Regions from separate parts of the Isachenkonia alkalipeptolytica genome, predicted to be linked through region 1. Evidence: riboswitches for the same ligand, from Rfam matches in the RefSeq annotation. Region 1 holds a riboswitch; the other holds the start of a gene.
The links. Region 1 has a riboswitch for thiamine pyrophosphate ahead of thiC (phosphomethylpyrimidine synthase ThiC). Riboswitches for the same ligand answer to the same signal wherever they lie in the genome.

Region 1 (9,610 bases):
GATAAAATAGAGATCATTCCGAATCATATTTGCCCGGTGGTAAATCTTCATGAGACGGCGTATCTGATTTCCGATGGCAAGGTAATCGAAAAAATCCCCGTGGACTGCCGAGGGAAGCTGAAGTAGGGAAGAATGCATAGCATAAGTTTAAAAAATACAAAACCGCCTCCGGGTCCCGCGTAATGGGAGTTCCGGAGGCGGTTTTTATTTGTAATTAATATTTAGGCACTTTCATAATAGATATTTTCCCGTTGATAATCGGATTTTTCCAAGGAGCGCAAGGTGGCATCGGTCATGGGTTTTGGTCCGCACATATATAACTTGCTGTCATTTAAATTCATTTGGTTTAATACGTCGGTGACAAAACCTTTTTCTCCCCGCCACTGATCATCAAAGGCGACGACGGGTACGAAGGTGAATTTAGCACTCATTTGTTCAAATTTCTCAAAAAGATCTCGATAAATAAACTCTTCTTCTTTGTTCACACCGTATATCAGCGTAAACTCCTCAACCTTTCCGGGATCTTTAATCAAATCCTCCGCAATGGAGACGAAGGGAGTAATTCCGATTCCTCCGGCTACTAAAAGCACTTTCTTTTGCGTTTTGTCCACGATCAGTTCATGGCCCATGGGTCCTTCAAGGTGTGCCACATCCCCTACTTTAAAGGTATCGAATAAGATGTCGGAACCGTAACCGTTGGGTACGCGTTTTACCGTAACGGAAAGAGACTGGCTATTTTTGTTATAGGAGGAGATGGAAAAGGCTCGATACATTTTCAGATTCTGCTGAATTCTTACTAAGGCAAATTGACCGGGTTCATAATTGACAATTTCAGGAATTTTAAAGGAAAAAGTAAATTCCTTTACATCGGTGTTTAGCTCTTTGATTGCAGAGATGGTTGTAACAATATGTTTTCTTTCTTCATAACCCTCCACAGAAGTTTTTTCATAGATTTCCTGTGCTTCCGCCTCGGTACTTAAGGTCAATACGCCGGCAGGACAGTTTTCTACACAAGTGCTGCAACGAATGCAGTTGTTATCATCAATCTGATTGTTTTCGGAAAAATCCACATAGGGCGTCAGTTGCATCGGACAGACTCTGGCACATTTACCGCAACTATGACATAAATCCTGGTTGGCCACGGTGATCTTTTGATCGGTCTTTTTTGCCACGCCCAGGGTTTTACCCAACCAATAGGAACCTTTTTGCATCATACCCATGGGACAGAAATTACACCAGGTTCTGGGGCTGGTGATCAGTGCCAAGGTTCCGCCAATAATGGTTACCATCAAATAACTTCTTACAAAGATAAATCCTAATCGGTCATAAAACATGGGGGTGCCCCATAAGGCGGAAACCCGAACAAGTCCGCTACCGATATTATATGAAAAATAAGCAAGGAACAACCAGGCAAAGATTGGAGATCTGAAAAATTCGAAAATTTTAATATTTCGACTCCATCGGAACAATGCGGAATCAAACAAACTTCCGTGGGCACAGAAGTTACCACACCAATAACGGCCTTTGAAAAAGGATAAGGTAACCAGACTTAGAATTACCAGCAATACCGTCAATCCCAGTCGGGGAAACCAAAGACCTGCAAAAGCTACTAAAAGGGTATAGATAAATGCATACTTACGTAGGGGTGTAAAAACCCTATTGGCTCTGATAAAAAAGTTTTCCATGAGTAAATTTCCTCCTTATGCTTTTTTCATGATAATTGCCCGTTGGGGACATACGTTGATACATTTTCCGCAGCCGATACATCGTTCAGCGATAACCTTAAAGGGCTTTAAGAAACTGCTGCGATCAATGGCATTTACAGTGCAAACTCTTTTAGCCGGACAGAATGGAGATTTATCACAGGTGGATTCTTTAATTACGGCTTTTTTCATTGCATCACTCCTTTCTTTAAAGTGGTTCCTTGCTGAGTCTTTAAATATATTTGATTGCTTCCCTTTGGGGAGGGGGATAGACATTTATGATTCTATAACGTCAGAACTTCTTTGTTAAGCGGATTTCAGAAAAAGCAGAAAACTTTATTTTGCAGTGATAAGAACAGGTTGTTCTTTTAAGGGTTTTTCAAAGTGGTTATGAGACTGATGGAAGAGTATAGGGGAGGGGGGTAAGATGGAAGAAGCGGATGTTTGAAAATTAAAGGGGACGGAAAGGTTTGTTTTTTAAATCAAACCCTTTCGTCCCCTTTGGTTACTTTGTGTTTTTATTACTTAGCCTTCCTCTCGTAGCAGATTAATATTTTTACCTTTCATTACTTTGTTCATATTTCTCATGGAACACATTTTTCCGCACATGGTACAGCTGTCGTCATCCTTTGGCATAGACTCTTTTCGGTATCTTTTAGCTTTTTCCGGATCGATTGCTAAATCAAACATTTTTTCCCAGTCTAATTGTTGTCTAGCTAAGCTCATTTCGTCGTCCCAGTCCTTTGCACCTTTAATGTTTTTTCCTAAATCTCCGGCATGGGCTGCGATTTTGGTGGCAACAATTCCTTCTTTCATATCCTCCAGCGTTGGGAGTCGTAAGTGTTCTGCAGGGGTCACATAACAAAGGAAGTCTACGCCATGACTTGCGGCTAAAGCACCGCCTATGGCACTGGTAATATGATCATATCCCGGGGCGATATCGGTAACAATGGGACCGAGCACATAAAAAGGAGCACCGTGACATAGCTTTTTCTCGAGCAACACATTTGCGGGAATTTCATTGATGGGCATATGGCCGGGGCCTTCAATCATTACCTGGACGTTTCTTTTCCAAGCCCGTAGGGTTAATTCCCCCAGTACCATCAGTTCCTGGATTTGGCTGGCATCGCTGGCATCATTAATACTACCGGGTCTACAGGCATCTCCAAGACTTAGGGTCACATCATACTTTTCGCAGATATCCAAGAGTTGGTCATAATACTCAAAAAATGGGTTTTCTCGATTATTCAGTTCCATCCATGCATATAGTAAAGAACCTCCTCGGGATACGATATTCGTAAGTCTTTTGTTCCTTTTAAAAACCCCGGCGGTTTCTTTATTAATGCCCGCATGAATGGTTACAAAATCCACACCTTCTTTTGCATGCTTTTCCACCACATCCAAAAATTCCACTGCGGTAATATCTTTCAGTTCTTTATCGTAAAATCCCACGGCATCGTATATTGGTACGGTGCCCAGCATTGCGGGGGATGATTCGATAATCCGTTTTCTAAACTCTTCGGTTTTTCCATAGGAGCTCAAATCCATGATGGCCTCAGCCTTCATATCAATAGCTACCCGGACTTTTTCCAATTCCAGTTCTATGTCGCAACAATCCTTAGAAATTCCCAGATTTACATTGATTTTAGTTTTTAAGCCTTCCCCTATCCCCACGGGATCTAATGAGGTGTGATTTTTATTGGCAGGAATAATTATTTTTCCCTGGGCGATAAGGTTTTTTAAATCCTCAACCGCCATATGTTCTTTTTTTGCAACGATTTCCATTTCTTTTGTTATGATTCCTTTTCTTGCAGCATCCATTTGTGTAGTGAATTTCATTTGAATTCATCTCCTTTTTTATTCTAGGAATTTAAAACACATTCCTGATCAGCTTCAGTAGTAAAGATCATAATTCCCGTCGCTAGGAGATGAGAATAGTAGGTAAGTTAATATAAAAAAAAAGCTTACCCAAAGGTAAACTCTAATATTATCAAATCAATGATAAAAAATTATTGCTTCCCTACGGCAGTATGAACTGCATCAAGTTTAAAGAGTTAGGATTTCTCCCTCTCAGCCCAAAGGCACCCCTAGCAAATCTATTTAATTGAGTTCATTATAATACACTAGCCCGGGGATGTAAACAAAAGATTAACGAAGTATAAAAAATGGTTTGAGAGAACCTTTTCCACTTCCAAGGGTTCATCGGCATAGTATACGGGTTTAGGATAGTTTACGGAGGCAAAAAATAAAGGGTCTTCCGGCTTCGAATCCATTTCAAGCCCTTGATCATTACTGAAAAATGTTATTTAATCCAAGTATGGGACTGTGGGACTGCTGGGGATGCCCTACTTTTTTTTCATAGAGATGCTGGGACCGATAATTGAAATCATCGGCTATATCGCCATTATTCTTTCCTTTTGGTATGGAATCATCAGTTTGGAGTTTGCTCTGGTGTTCTACAGTATTCTGGAGAATTTCGGTTATCGGCAGCTCACCACCTTGTGGCGTTTTGTCGCCTTTTGGCAATATAAGAGAAAGGGCAATAAGTGGGGGGAGATGAAGCGAAAAGCCTTCAGTAATAATGAAAAATAAGCACCAAAGGGCAGGAGGGAACGGGACACAAAAGAATATAAATTAAAGAGACTCTTTCCGGAGTCTCTTATTTTTTTGCAAGGTTTTAGGGGCAAGGAGAATAATAGGGCTGTTGGGAAAAAGGGGACTTGACAAAAGAACATTCGTTCTGTATTATGAAGGAACAAGCGTTCTGAAGGGGTGTTGATAAAGATGAAAGCAATTTTCCATATCGATGTAAACAGTGCCTATTTATCCTGGGAAGCCAAGGACCGCCTGGAAAAAGGGGAAACCCTGGATCTTAGAAGGGTACCCTCGGCGGTGGCGGGTGATCCGAAAAAGCGAAACGGGATTATTCTAGCCAAGAGCATTCCTGCGAAAAAATCCGGAATCAAAACCGGGGAGGCCTTGTTTGAAGCCTTTGCCAAATACCGGGATCTGATTGTGGTGCCGCCCAATTACGCCCTGTATATGCAGTGCAGTCATCAAATGAATGAAATCTTTAAAGAGTATTCCCCCTTAGTACAGCGCTACAGCGTGGACGAGAGCTTTATCGATTACAGCAATATGGAGCATCTATTCGGGGAGCCCTTGAAAGTGGCCCATGAAATTAAAAGCCGGATTAAAAATGAACTAGGGTTTACCGTGTCCGTCGGGGTATCCACCAATAAATTATTGGCAAAAATGGCCAGCGATCTGAAAAAGCCCGACGCGGTCATCACCCTGTATCCCGAAGAAATTCCTAAGAAAATGTGGCCCCTGCCCGTGGGTGACCTGTTTATGGTGGGGCGGCGAACCCTGCCGAAGCTGGAAAACTTAAATATTCAAACCATCGGGGACTTGGCCAACACCGAGGTGGGACTGTTAAAACAGGTGTTAAAATCCCACGGGGTGCTCATCTGGAATTACGCCAACGGAGTGGAAAACTCTCCGGTGGCGGGAGGGCCCCGAGAGGTAAAAGGCATCGGGAATTCCACCACCATCCCCTACGACGTATACCGGGAGGAAGAGGCCTTTATGGTCCTTCTAAGCCTTGTGGAAACCGTGGGCATGCGCCTTCGGGCCGGTGGATATGTGGCGGGCCTTGTGAGTGTGGGGATTAAGACCAATACCTTTCTTTATTACTCCCATCAACGGAAACTGGAGCTTGCCACGGACAGCACCCAGGAGCTCTACGAAATTGCAAAGGAACTTTTCCAAGAGGCCTGGGGCGGCGAGGTACTCCGTCACCTGGGGGTTCGGGTATCGAATTTAAAAGAGGGAGGCATGCGCCAACTCACAATTTTCGAGGAATCCGGGGAATATGAGCGGCATCAAAAAATTGACCGTACCATTGATAAACTGCGGCTCCGTTATGATCCAAATTGTGTTTTCCGGGGATGCTTTGCCAACACAAAAGTAAAACCCCTCCAGGGCGGCGTCGGCGAGGAGGACTACCCCATGATGAGCAGCCTCTTGTAAACCAAAGGATAAACCAAAGGGGACGGAGGTGTTCGGTTCATGATGCACCGGATCCCTCCGTCTTTTTCTGCATTAACCAAAAACGACGGGTAATTATCATCGGAACCGGGGGATCATAAAGTTAGAAAGCAACCCAGAAAAGTACTTCCTTAAAAAAGAGGATATCAGGATCTGTGTACCGAATTAATCTAATCGGGTTTGAAAACGCTGAAAAGCACCATATACAAACCGCTGAAGGGGAAAATTTTGAGGAGTTCATGGTCTTGGATTTACAGGAAAAGGGATTGCAGGGGATCCACGGAAGATTTTATATCGACAAGGCTGACTACAATTGTTTTATCAGCAGGTGAAAGATTGTTTGAAACATAACAGAAAGGGTAAAATAAATATAAGGAAACAATCTGAAATTTCTGACAAAATAACAAGGGTGATGATTTCTTAGGAAGTTGAAAGATGACACTAAGAGGGAGCAGTAGTGAAACCGGCCCGGGGGCCGGTTTTTGTTTTGAACAATATAAGGTCAAAAAAAAGAAAACCGAAACCGATTCCAAAATGGATGGGAGCGACTGCATATGGACTTTCAAGAGGCCCTGGAGTTTGATAAGAGCACCTATGATGTGGTCACCCTCGGGGAGCTGGTGGTGGATTTTATCTCCGGGGAATATCTGGAGGAGACTAGGGACCGGGGGATGAAGGATCTTCAGGTTTTTTCCAGGTATTTTGGTGGTTCGCCGGGATGCCTTGCGGTGAATCTTAAGGCCCTGGGCTTTCATCCCGGGATTATTTCCGCCCTGGGCCGGGATTTTCTCGGGGACTATTTGCTGGATTTCCTTGTTCAAAAAGGGGTTTCCCTAGAGGGGATCAGTCGAACCCAAGAGGCGAACACCTCCGTCGTATTTGTTTCCAAAAGCAGAAACAATCCCAGCTTTCTCGCCCTTCGGGGCAGTGATAAACACCTTCGGGTAACCAAAGCTCAAGAGGAGGTGGTCGACGGGGGAAAAATTCTTCACTTCACTTCCTGGAGTCTCTCCCATGAACCAAGCCGGTCAAGTACCCTGGCCTTGATTAAAAGGGCTAAGGATAGAGGGATGAGAATTTCTATGGATCCAAATTTCAGAGAGGTTCTTTGGGATAACAAGGAGGAGGGGCGAAGGATCATAAAGGAGATGTTTTCCAAGGTGGATTTTGTAAAACCCTCGTTGGAAGATGCTCGAAATCTTTTTCCCGAAGACGCCCATAAGTCCCTTTCGCCAAGGGAATACCTCCATAAATTTCTAAGTCTTGGAGCCAAGATGGTGATTTTAACCCTGGGGGCTGAAGGGCTTATTGCAGGCAACGGAAAGGAAGAGCGAAAACTGCCGGGGGGTAAAAACCCGGTGGTGGACACCACGGGAGCGGGAGATGCCTTTTGGGCGGGGCTGTACGCCGCTTTATTAAAGGGCTACTCCCTGGAGAGGGCCTTAAAACACGGCAGTCAGGTTGCGGACTATAAGCTCGGCTATGTGGGAGGAATCCCTCCCCTTCCGAGATTTCAAAAGTTCATGGAAAAGGAGGAAAAAGAGGATGCGAATAGGCTTTATGAATCCCCAGGGGAATTTTGACAACAAAGACTCTTATTGGACCGCCCATCCGGATTTCGGGGGCCAATTGGTTTACGTCAAGGAGCTGGCCCTGGCCCTGGATCAATTGGGAGTGGATGTGGAGATTTTTACTCGACGGATTGAGGATCCGGAATGGGGGGAATTCCGGGAAAAAGAGGAGATCTATGAAAACTCGGGAGTGAAAATTATAAGGATCCCCTTCGGACCGAAGGGATTTTTAAACAAAGAAAAGCTGTGGCCCTACTTAAGGGAGTACGCCGAAGGGGTAAGCGCCTATTATGAAGGGCAGGGAAGGCGACCGGACTTCATGACTGCCCATTACGGAGATGGGGGCCTTTCCGCCGTCTATTTCAAGGAGCTTACGGGGGTATCTTTTTCCTTTACGGCCCACTCTCTGGGGGCCCAAAAGATGGATAAACTGAAGGTCTCCAAAAGCAACGAAGGGGATATGAACCGGATTTACCGATTCTCCGAGCGTATTGCGGCAGAACGGAGGACCATGGAGGAAGCCTCCCTGATCTTTGTCAGCACGAACCAGGAAAGGATGAACCAGTACGCCCATGCACGCTATAAAGGAGCGGTTTCTCCGGAGGACGAAAAAATCAAAGTGGTGCCCCCGGGGGTGAATCTGAAGATTTTTAATACCCACAGGGAAAATTCCGAGGAGGCCCGCACCCAAGCGGAGCTACATAATAGCCTGAAAAGGGATCTTCGGGAAGACCGGTTCGGGCTGCCCATCATCTTCATCTCCGGCCGATTGGAAAAAAAGAAAAACCACCTGGGCCTTGTGAAAGCCTATGGGGAAAACCCGCCCCTGCAGCAGAGGGGGAATTTACTGATTGCCTTAAGGGGTGTGAAAGACCCCTACCGAGGTTATCAAACTTTAAAGGATGAGGAAAAGGCGGTTATGGACAGCCTGATGGATGGCATCAACCGGATGGACATGAAAGGGAAAGTGGCCTTTGTAACCCTGGAGAGCCAAGAACAGTTGGCAGCGGCCTACCGATGGATCGGCAATACCGGCGGCCTGTTGGCCCTGCCCTCCCTTTACGAACCCTTTGGGCTGGCTGTTGTGGAAGCCATGGCCTGCGGCCTGGTAGTCGCGGCGACAAAAAACGGAGGACCCTCGGAGATCCTGAGGGAAAAGGGGGAGGCCTTCGGATTCCTGATGAACCCGGAGGATCCTGGAGATATGGGAAAGGTCCTGGAAAAAGCCCTTGGAGATCAAAAGCTTTGGCAGTGTCTTCGGAAAAAGGGCATTCAAAGGGTCCATCAGAAATACACCTGGGAAAGTACGGCAAAGGGGTATCTTAAGGGGATTAAGGAGCATCTCGGGGAAAAGCCCTTGTAAAAACAGAAAAAAGGGGGTAAGAGGAAGTGGGAAAAAAAAGAAAAAGAACTGTGAGTTTAGCCAAAAGAGAAGAACGACTGGCCTACAAACTGCTCATTCCGTCGTTAATCATCCTTCTTTTGATTGCCATTTATCCCCTGGGGCAGGTGTTTTATTCCAGCATGACCAATCGTCAGTTTGCCAGCGGACAAGAGACGGAGTTTATCGGATTCGAGAATTATCGCAGGCTCTTAAGTCTCCGATTGCAAAGGCTGGAACCCCTCCGGGATGAAAACACGGGGGAAGTGTTAAGAGACGGCGAGACCAATGAGGTGGTGCGGGAAAGGCCCATCGACGTCCTGCCCAGAGAGCCTATTCGGTACCGGGAATTAAGACAATTCAGTGCGCTGGGCAATCGATATGTCATCGGGGCTACGGACCCGGACTTCATTCAATCCGTGGTAAACACCATTAATTTTACTGTGGTCTCCGTATTTCTTGAGCTGACCTTAGGGCTCGGCATCGCTTTAGCGGTCCATAATCATTTTAAGGGAAGAGGATTGATGCGAACCTCCATGTTGATTCCCTGGGCGGTGATCACCGTAGTATCCGCTAGAATCTGGGAGTGGATGTTTGTGTCCAACCGGGTGGGGCTTTTTAACACGGTGCTTGCAGCCGCCGGGATCGGCGACGGGCGAATGGATTTTCTGTCCTCGGGGATGAGCCAGATGTCCGCCATGATTGCGGTGGATGTTTGGAAAACCACCCCCTTTATGGCCCTTTTATTGCTGGCGGGGCTTCAAACCATTCCCGACGAGCTATACGAGGCGGCGGAGATCGACGGAGCCAATAAATTCCGACAATTTGTCAGTGTCACCTTGCCCCTGTTAAAGCCCGCCATGGCCGTAGCCTTGATTTTCAGAACCCTGGACGCCTTAAGAGTG
Region 2 (7,067 bases), on a different contig from region 1:
CAGCCATATTCAGTGGAACTTGATGGCCTATCAGGTGAATTTGAAATCCTCGGAGGGCCCACCGGAAGGCTTAAGGATTAAAGAAGATAAAAACTATTTAGAGCTCCCGGTAGAAGAAGTGATGGATAATGGTCGGTGGATACCCAGAGAAGAAGTCCGTAAAGACTACTCCATCGCTTCCGCTTTTAAAGCTTATCGAAAAGAGGTGCTGTAATATGATAAAGGAAATACTGCCGAAAATATATCAAATTGAAATTCCCTTGCCCAAGAATCCCTTAAAAGCGTTAAATAGCTATCTGATCAAAGGGGAGGAGGAATATTTACTGGTGGACACCGGTTTTAACCGAAGGGAGTGTCAGGAAGTCCTTTTTCAGGCCCTGGATTCTTTGGAAGTGGATCTGAAAAAAACCAAGGTCCTGATCACCCATCTCCATGCGGATCACTCGGGACTGGCTGAGGTGTTATACAGTAAAGGGGCAACCCTTCTTATGGAACCGGAAGAGGCTCTTCGGATCAAAGCCTTATCTAAAGAAAAGAACTGGGAAACCATGAAAGGAGACCTGAAAACCTTCGGGCTCGAGGTGGGGAAGAATTTTTTCGACGACCATCCCGGAAGGATTTATGCACCGAAGGGAGATTTCGCCTATGAAAAGATTCATGAGGGAGAGAATATTGTCATCGGTGACTACTCTTTTGAAGTGATTTCGGTTCCCGGACATACCCCGGGAATGATCAATTTATTTGACCGGGAAAATAGAATATATCTATCCGCAGACCATGTGCTGGAGACCATTACTCCGAATATCGGGTTTTGGGGTTATGATCAGGAGAAAATGCTTCAGAAGTACTTAAAGAGTTTACGAAAGGTTCAGGAGTATCCCGTTACGGTGATGCTTCCCTCCCATCGGGGATTGATTAGGAAGCCGAAGGAACGGATTGAGGAGTTAATAGCCCACCACCAGGAGCGGCTAAAGGAAGTGGAAAACATTATTAATGGAAAAGATCGGCCGCTCACCGTGGAAGATGTGGCCAAGGACATGGACTGGAGAATTCCGGCGAAGTCCTGGGGGGATTTTCCACCCCCTCAAAAATCCTTTGCCGCCGGGGAAGCCATGTCCCATTTGGAGTATTTAAAGGATCATGGAAGAATTAAGGCTTACTGGAAAGGAAATGTAATATATTTCGCCCGTAATACACAGTAGTATGAGGGTGTTTAGAGGCACTACGAATTCCATTAGACACACAGGCACATCTAATTACATCTTGCTAAACTCAACTAGATCTAAGGAATTGGAGGTTTTGGGGGGAGACCGGGAAGATGAAGTTCAATTAACAAAGGAGGATAAGGATGAAACCGGACTTTGATAAAATGATCGATCGTAAGGAAAGTAAATCCATTAAATGGGATTCTAAAGTGCTCGGAGAAATGTTTGGAGAAGAGGACCTATTGCCCCTGTGGGTTGCGGATATGGACTTTGAAGCTCCGAAGGAAGTGGTGGATGCCATGCAGGAGGAAGTGTCCCATGGGGTATTTGGATATTCCAAAAGAGGAGAGCAGTACTACGAAAACATCCTTCGCTGGTACAAAAAGCGGTTTGACTGGGAAATAAAAAAGGACTGGCTGGTATTTACCCCCGGGGTGGTTTCTGCTGTAAATTACGTGTTGCAGGCTTTAGTTGAGCAGGGTCAGGGGGTAATCATCCAGGAACCCGTATATTATCCCTTTAAAAAGGCTATCAAAAACAATGGATGCCGGGTGGTTAACAACCCGTTGAAATACCAACAAGGGACTTACGAAATAGATTTTGAGGATTTTGAAAAGAAGGCAAAGGATCCCAGTACCAAACTCTTTATTCTTTGCAGTCCCCATAATCCCGTGGGACGGGTATGGAAAAAAGAGGAACTGAGGCGCCTAGGAGAAATCTGTTTGGAAAATGACGTGCTGATCTTTTCCGATGAGATCCATCACGATCTGGTTTTTGAAAAGGGAGCCCATCACGTTTTGGCAAACCTTGATTCGAAGTTCGACGACCATGTGATCACCGCCACGGCCCCTTCCAAAACTTTTAATTTAGCGGGACTGATGAGCGCTCATCTGATTATTAAAAATGACAGCTTAAAAAGAAGGTATCGGCGTATTTTAGAGATAAACCATATCGGTAAACAAACCCCCATCAGTATGGCGGCGGTGGAAGCGGCCTACGGGAAAGGGGAACCCTGGTTGGAAGCGCTTTTAGACTACCTGCGGGGAAACCTTGATTTGATTGATAGCATGGTAAAAGACCATCTGCCAAGGGCGAAGTTTACCCCGCCGGAGGCCACCTACCTGGCCTGGCTCGACCTTAGGGAGTACGGTTTTTCGGGTAAAGAGCTGGAGGAGAGAATCACGAAAGAAGCCAAGGTGGCTTTAGACGGCGGTACCTGGTTCGGCAGTGGAGGGGACGGGTTTATAAGAATCAACTTTGCCTGCCCCAGAAAGACTCTGCAGAAAGCCTTGGACCGAATCGTCAACGCTCTGGAAGGGAAGTGAGGTCATGATTTATTATTTTACGGGAACGGGGAACTCTTATTATGTGGCCAAGGTACTGGGGATCAATTTACAAGAGAAGATTGAAAACCTGGGGGATTCCCGAAGGGCGGGGCTTCATCAAAAGGCGGTAAGTTTAACAAAGGAGGAGGTCCTAGGCTTTGTATTTCCCGTTTATGCCTGGGGACCGCCGAGATGGGTGCTGGACTTTATCAAAAGTCTCGATTTTGAAGGGAATCCGCCGAGCTATACCTTCGCCATCGCCACTTGTGGGGAGAACATCGGAAATACCATGACCACAATAAAGCAAGCCCTTAAGGAGAAAAACATAGAATTAAACTACGGATATTCGGTGAAAATGCCGAACAACTATTTGATGATGGGCAGCAAGGTGGAGACCGGCCAGAAGGCGGAAGAGAAAATCCGTCGGGCGGACACCTTGCTTTCCATGATCAGCGAAGATATTAAAAATCGGGGAAGGGGCTTTAACGTAAACAAAGGTTTTATGCCCTCGGTTCTTAGCAAAGCAGTGAACCCGCTGTTTTCAAAGTTTGCCATTGACACGAAAAAGTTCCGGGTAAATGATCACTGTATTTCCTGCGGTCTTTGTCGAAGAATCTGCAACACCCAAACCATTGAACTGGTGGACGGGAAACCGGTTTGGGGTTCCCAGTGTGTGCAGTGTGTGGCCTGTATTAACTACTGCCCCGTGAAGGCCATTAATTACGGTCGTGGGACAAAGAAAAAACAGCGGTATAAAAACCCGCGGATTTCTCCCATGGAGTTGGAGATTAAAAAAAGGGAATAAGTCCAATTGCCCTTTGACAAAAGTTGGATTTCTTATATAATGAAAAAAGAGTATAAGGGGACAAGACAATTGAATGAAGTACTGGGGGTGTCGGAATAGGACTGAGAGGATCTGTAGATTCAACCCTTTGAACCTGATGTGGGTAAACCCACCGTAGGGAAGTCTTTTTAATGATTTAGATAGAAAATATCTATATTCTTATATCAAAAGGCAGGCCTTCGGGCCTGTCTTTTTTAGTTGGCTACATTTAATCAATTAATTTTATTATTGGAGGAGGGAAATCATGATTTATGTAAACGGAAAAGAATATCCCTATCAGGGAAAGAGTATTCAGTGGATTTTAGAAACCTTGAAGTTGGAACCTTCCATGGTGATCGTTGAGTATAACCAAGGGATTTTAGAAAAAGATCAATTATCCACCGAGGTGAAAAAAGGGGATCAGTTGGAGTTGATTACTTTTTTGGGCGGAGGCTAAAAGGGATCTTCAGAGCTCAAGCTTAAGGAAGAAGTTCCAAAGGATGAGTGTAAAAAACCATACAAATACGATAATACGGAGGAATACCAATGGGAAACAAGGACCAATTGCAATTAGGAGACCATTTATTTAACAGCCGATTACTGGTGGGAACGGGAAAATACGAAAATCATGATATTATGAAAAAGTCCATAGAGGCCTCGAGTACGGAGATGGTAACCATGGCCCTTCGAAGGGTGGACTTGAAAAATCCCAGGGAAAACGTGTTAAACTTTATTCCGAAAAACATGACTTTGCTGCCCAATACTTCGGGAGCCCGGAATGCGGAGGAAGCCATTCGGATTGCCAAAATCGCCAGAGCCGCCGGCTGCGGAGATTTCGTAAAGATTGAAGTGATTTCCGATCAGAAGTATTTACTGCCGGACAATTATGAAACCCTTAAAGCCACCAAAACCTTAGCGGCGGAGGGCTTTTATGTGCTTCCCTATATGTCCCCGGATTTAATGGCGGCCAAGGAGATGGAAAAAGCGGGAGCGAAAGCGGTGATGCCCTTAGGATCCCCAATCGGTAGCAATCGTGGCATCGAAAACAAAGGACTGATTAAGATTTTAATCAATGAAATCAAGGTACCGATCATTGTGGATGCGGGGATCGGAAAACCCTCCCACGCGGCGGAGGCCATGGAACTGGGAGCGAAGGCGGTGCTGGTTAATACCGCCATAGCCGCCAGCAAAGACCCCATCGAGATGGCAAGGGCCTTTGACTACGCCGTAAAAGCCGGAAGGCTTGCCTATCTCTCGAAGTTCGGAGAGGTAAAAGCCCAAGGAGACGCCTCCTCTCCCTTAACCGGTTTTTTAAGAAAGGAGCAGTAATATGGAGCTCTTGGATGTCCTAGGAAGATACCCTGAAGAATGGGTGGATTCCTTTTTACAGAAGGTAACCGGGGAACGAATCGAAGAAATACTGAAAAAAGAGGATCTGAGTCTTGAGGATTATTTAAGCCTGTTATCCCCGGCGGCAAATAATTATTTAGAGGAGATGGCGGTACGGGCTCACCAAAAAAATCTACAGCATTTCGGGAAAACCATACTGCTGTACACCCCTCTTTATATATCCAATTACTGCGTTAACGAGTGCCTTTACTGCGGTTATAATAAACACTCGGATATCCCGAGGAAAAAACTGTCCTTAGAGGAAATTGACCGGGAGGCCAAAATAATTTCCGATAAAGGGATTCAGCATATTTTACTGCTATCAGGAGAGTCCCCCGTAGATACGTCCTTAGAATACCTAGAATCGGTGGTAACGGTGCTGAAGAAGTATTTTCAGTCCATTGCCCTTGAAATTTACCCCCTGAAGGAAGAGGGGTACCGGCGCCTGGTTCAAAAAGGAGTGGACGGAGTAACCCTATACCAGGAGGTTTACCACCGGGGGATTTATCAAAAACTGCACCCCAAGGGTCCTAAAAGCAATTATAATTTTCGTATCGAAGCCCTGGAGCGAGGGATTAAAGGGGGCGTTGCCTCGGTAAATCTCGGAGCGCTACTGGGTCTTTCGGATTTTCGAAAAGAAGCATTTTATACCGGAGTCCATAGCAAATACTTACTGGATACCTATCCCAGTGTGGCAACCTCCGTATCCTTTCCCCGAATGCAGCCCTTTTTAGGGGGATACGAGGATATCGATCCCGTCCCGGATCAGGATTTTGTCCAAATTCTACTGGCCTATAAAAATTTTCTGCCCATGACGGGAATCACTCTGTCCACGAGGGAAGATCCCGCTCTTCGGGAAAACCTCATTCCCCTGGGGATCACGAAAATGTCCGCCGGGGTATCCACCGCGGTGGGGGGCCATAGCAGGGAAAAGGAAAATACGGAGCAGTTTGAAATCTCCGATAACCGCTCCATTGAAGAGGTAAAAGCGTCGATTCTTAAAAAAGGCTATCAGCCCATCCTTCAGGACTGGGTTCCGCTGTAACCGTGTGAACCCTTAAAAGGTTAATATAAAAGAAGGTCAAAGAAAGTCAGAGATAGCAGGAGGTTGAAGAATGCTGTATTTCGTGACGGACCGAAAAGTTGCGGTAAAGGATTTTTATAGGACTTTACAGGAAGCGGTAGAGGGAGGGGTTGACGGCATCATCCTTCGGGAGAAGGATCTTAAGCAACCGGAGCTTTTCTCTATGGGGAAAAAAGTGAAGGCCATCGTCGAAGGGACGGATACGAAACTGATCATTAACGGGAATTTATCCGTGGCAAGGGACCTTAAGGCCCAGGGTTATCATATGGGTTTTGAGAAATTTATGGAAGAGGACAAAAAAACCCTAAAAGAATTTAGGGGAAGGATCGGGGTATCCGTTCACTCGGTTAAGGAAGCCAAAATAGCGGAAAAAAACGGAGCGGATTATCTTTTGGCAGGACATGTTTTTCAGACCCTCTGCAAAAAAGGGCTGGAGCCCCGGGGGATTTCCTGGCTAAAAGAAATCATGGAAGCAGGAAACCTTCCCGTGATTGCCATCGGCGGGATTGATCCAAATAATCTTGGTAAACTTCAGTCCCTGGGACTTCATGGAATTGCGGTCCGTTCCCTGATCATGGAAAGCCCTGAGGTAAAAAACACGGTAAAGAGCCTTAGGAATAAATGGTTAATCGATTAATTGAATAAACCGTCCTTTAGGGGGTATTTAAAGGTATATAATCCATTATACAGGAAAAATACTGGGTAAATACTTGGGGGAAGGATTTGCCCCCTGAAAAAGGAGCCATAATGATGATGAAAAAATCAATGAAAGAATCCCAAATATGTATCGGAAATTTAATGGAGCCCCAACAGGCCAACGTTTCCGGAAATGTCCACGGTGGGGAGATTATGAAGCTTATGGATAATACGGCGGGGATTGTAGCCCATCGTCATGCCCGAAGCAACACGGTTACCGCTAGGGTGGACGGCCTGGAATTTATTAAACCGATCCATATAGGGAACCTGGTAACCTTTGAAGGCCGCCTGACCTATGTGGGCCGGAGTTCCATGGAAGTCCTGGTCAAGGTTTATGTAGAGGACCTGGAAATTGAGAACTCCAAGAAGCTGGCCCTTACGGGATACTTTACCATGGTGGCCCTGGACGAAAAGGGAGGACCGAAGGAAGTACCTCAGCTGCTACCGGAAACTCCGGAGGAGGAAAGACTTTTCTCGGAGGGAAAAAAGCGGTATTTGTCCCGGAAAAAAAACTAAGAGATGCTTATATGCATCTCTTTTTTGGT

Region 2: linked by a shared signal. The riboswitch ahead of thiS (sulfur carrier protein ThiS) and the one ahead of thiC (phosphomethylpyrimidine synthase ThiC) in region 1 are both predicted to bind thiamine pyrophosphate.

Annotation. Positions count from the first base shown of each region.
Region 1 covers NZ_SUMG01000006.1:173,358-182,967, reverse strand. The annotation lists gene ISALK_RS07085 (alanine racemase) at 1-126, shown strand, start outside; gene ISALK_RS07080 (4Fe-4S binding protein) at 222-1,685, opposite strand; gene ISALK_RS07075 (4Fe-4S binding protein) at 1,701-1,895, opposite strand; gene thiC (phosphomethylpyrimidine synthase ThiC) at 2,229-3,542, opposite strand; TPP riboswitch at 3,704-3,802, opposite strand; gene ISALK_RS07065 (hypothetical protein) at 4,044-4,295, shown strand; gene ISALK_RS07060 (DNA polymerase Y family protein) at 4,482-5,735, shown strand; gene ISALK_RS07055 (hypothetical protein) at 5,909-6,085, shown strand; gene ISALK_RS07050 (carbohydrate kinase family protein) at 6,308-7,336, shown strand; gene ISALK_RS07045 (glycosyltransferase) at 7,299-8,687, shown strand; gene ISALK_RS07040 (carbohydrate ABC transporter permease) at 8,714-9,610, shown strand, end outside.
Region 2 covers NZ_SUMG01000002.1:21,687-28,753, reverse strand. The annotation lists gene mutY (A/G-specific adenine glycosylase) at 1-214, shown strand, start outside; gene ISALK_RS01980 (MBL fold metallo-hydrolase) at 216-1,202, shown strand; gene ISALK_RS01975 (MalY/PatB family protein) at 1,349-2,530, shown strand; gene ISALK_RS01970 (EFR1 family ferrodoxin) at 2,535-3,335, shown strand; TPP riboswitch at 3,409-3,512, shown strand; gene thiS (sulfur carrier protein ThiS) at 3,619-3,810, shown strand; gene ISALK_RS01960 (thiazole synthase) at 3,900-4,682, shown strand; gene thiH (2-iminoacetate synthase ThiH) at 4,684-5,787, shown strand; gene ISALK_RS01950 (thiamine phosphate synthase) at 5,858-6,463, shown strand; gene ISALK_RS01945 (acyl-CoA thioesterase) at 6,577-7,038, shown strand.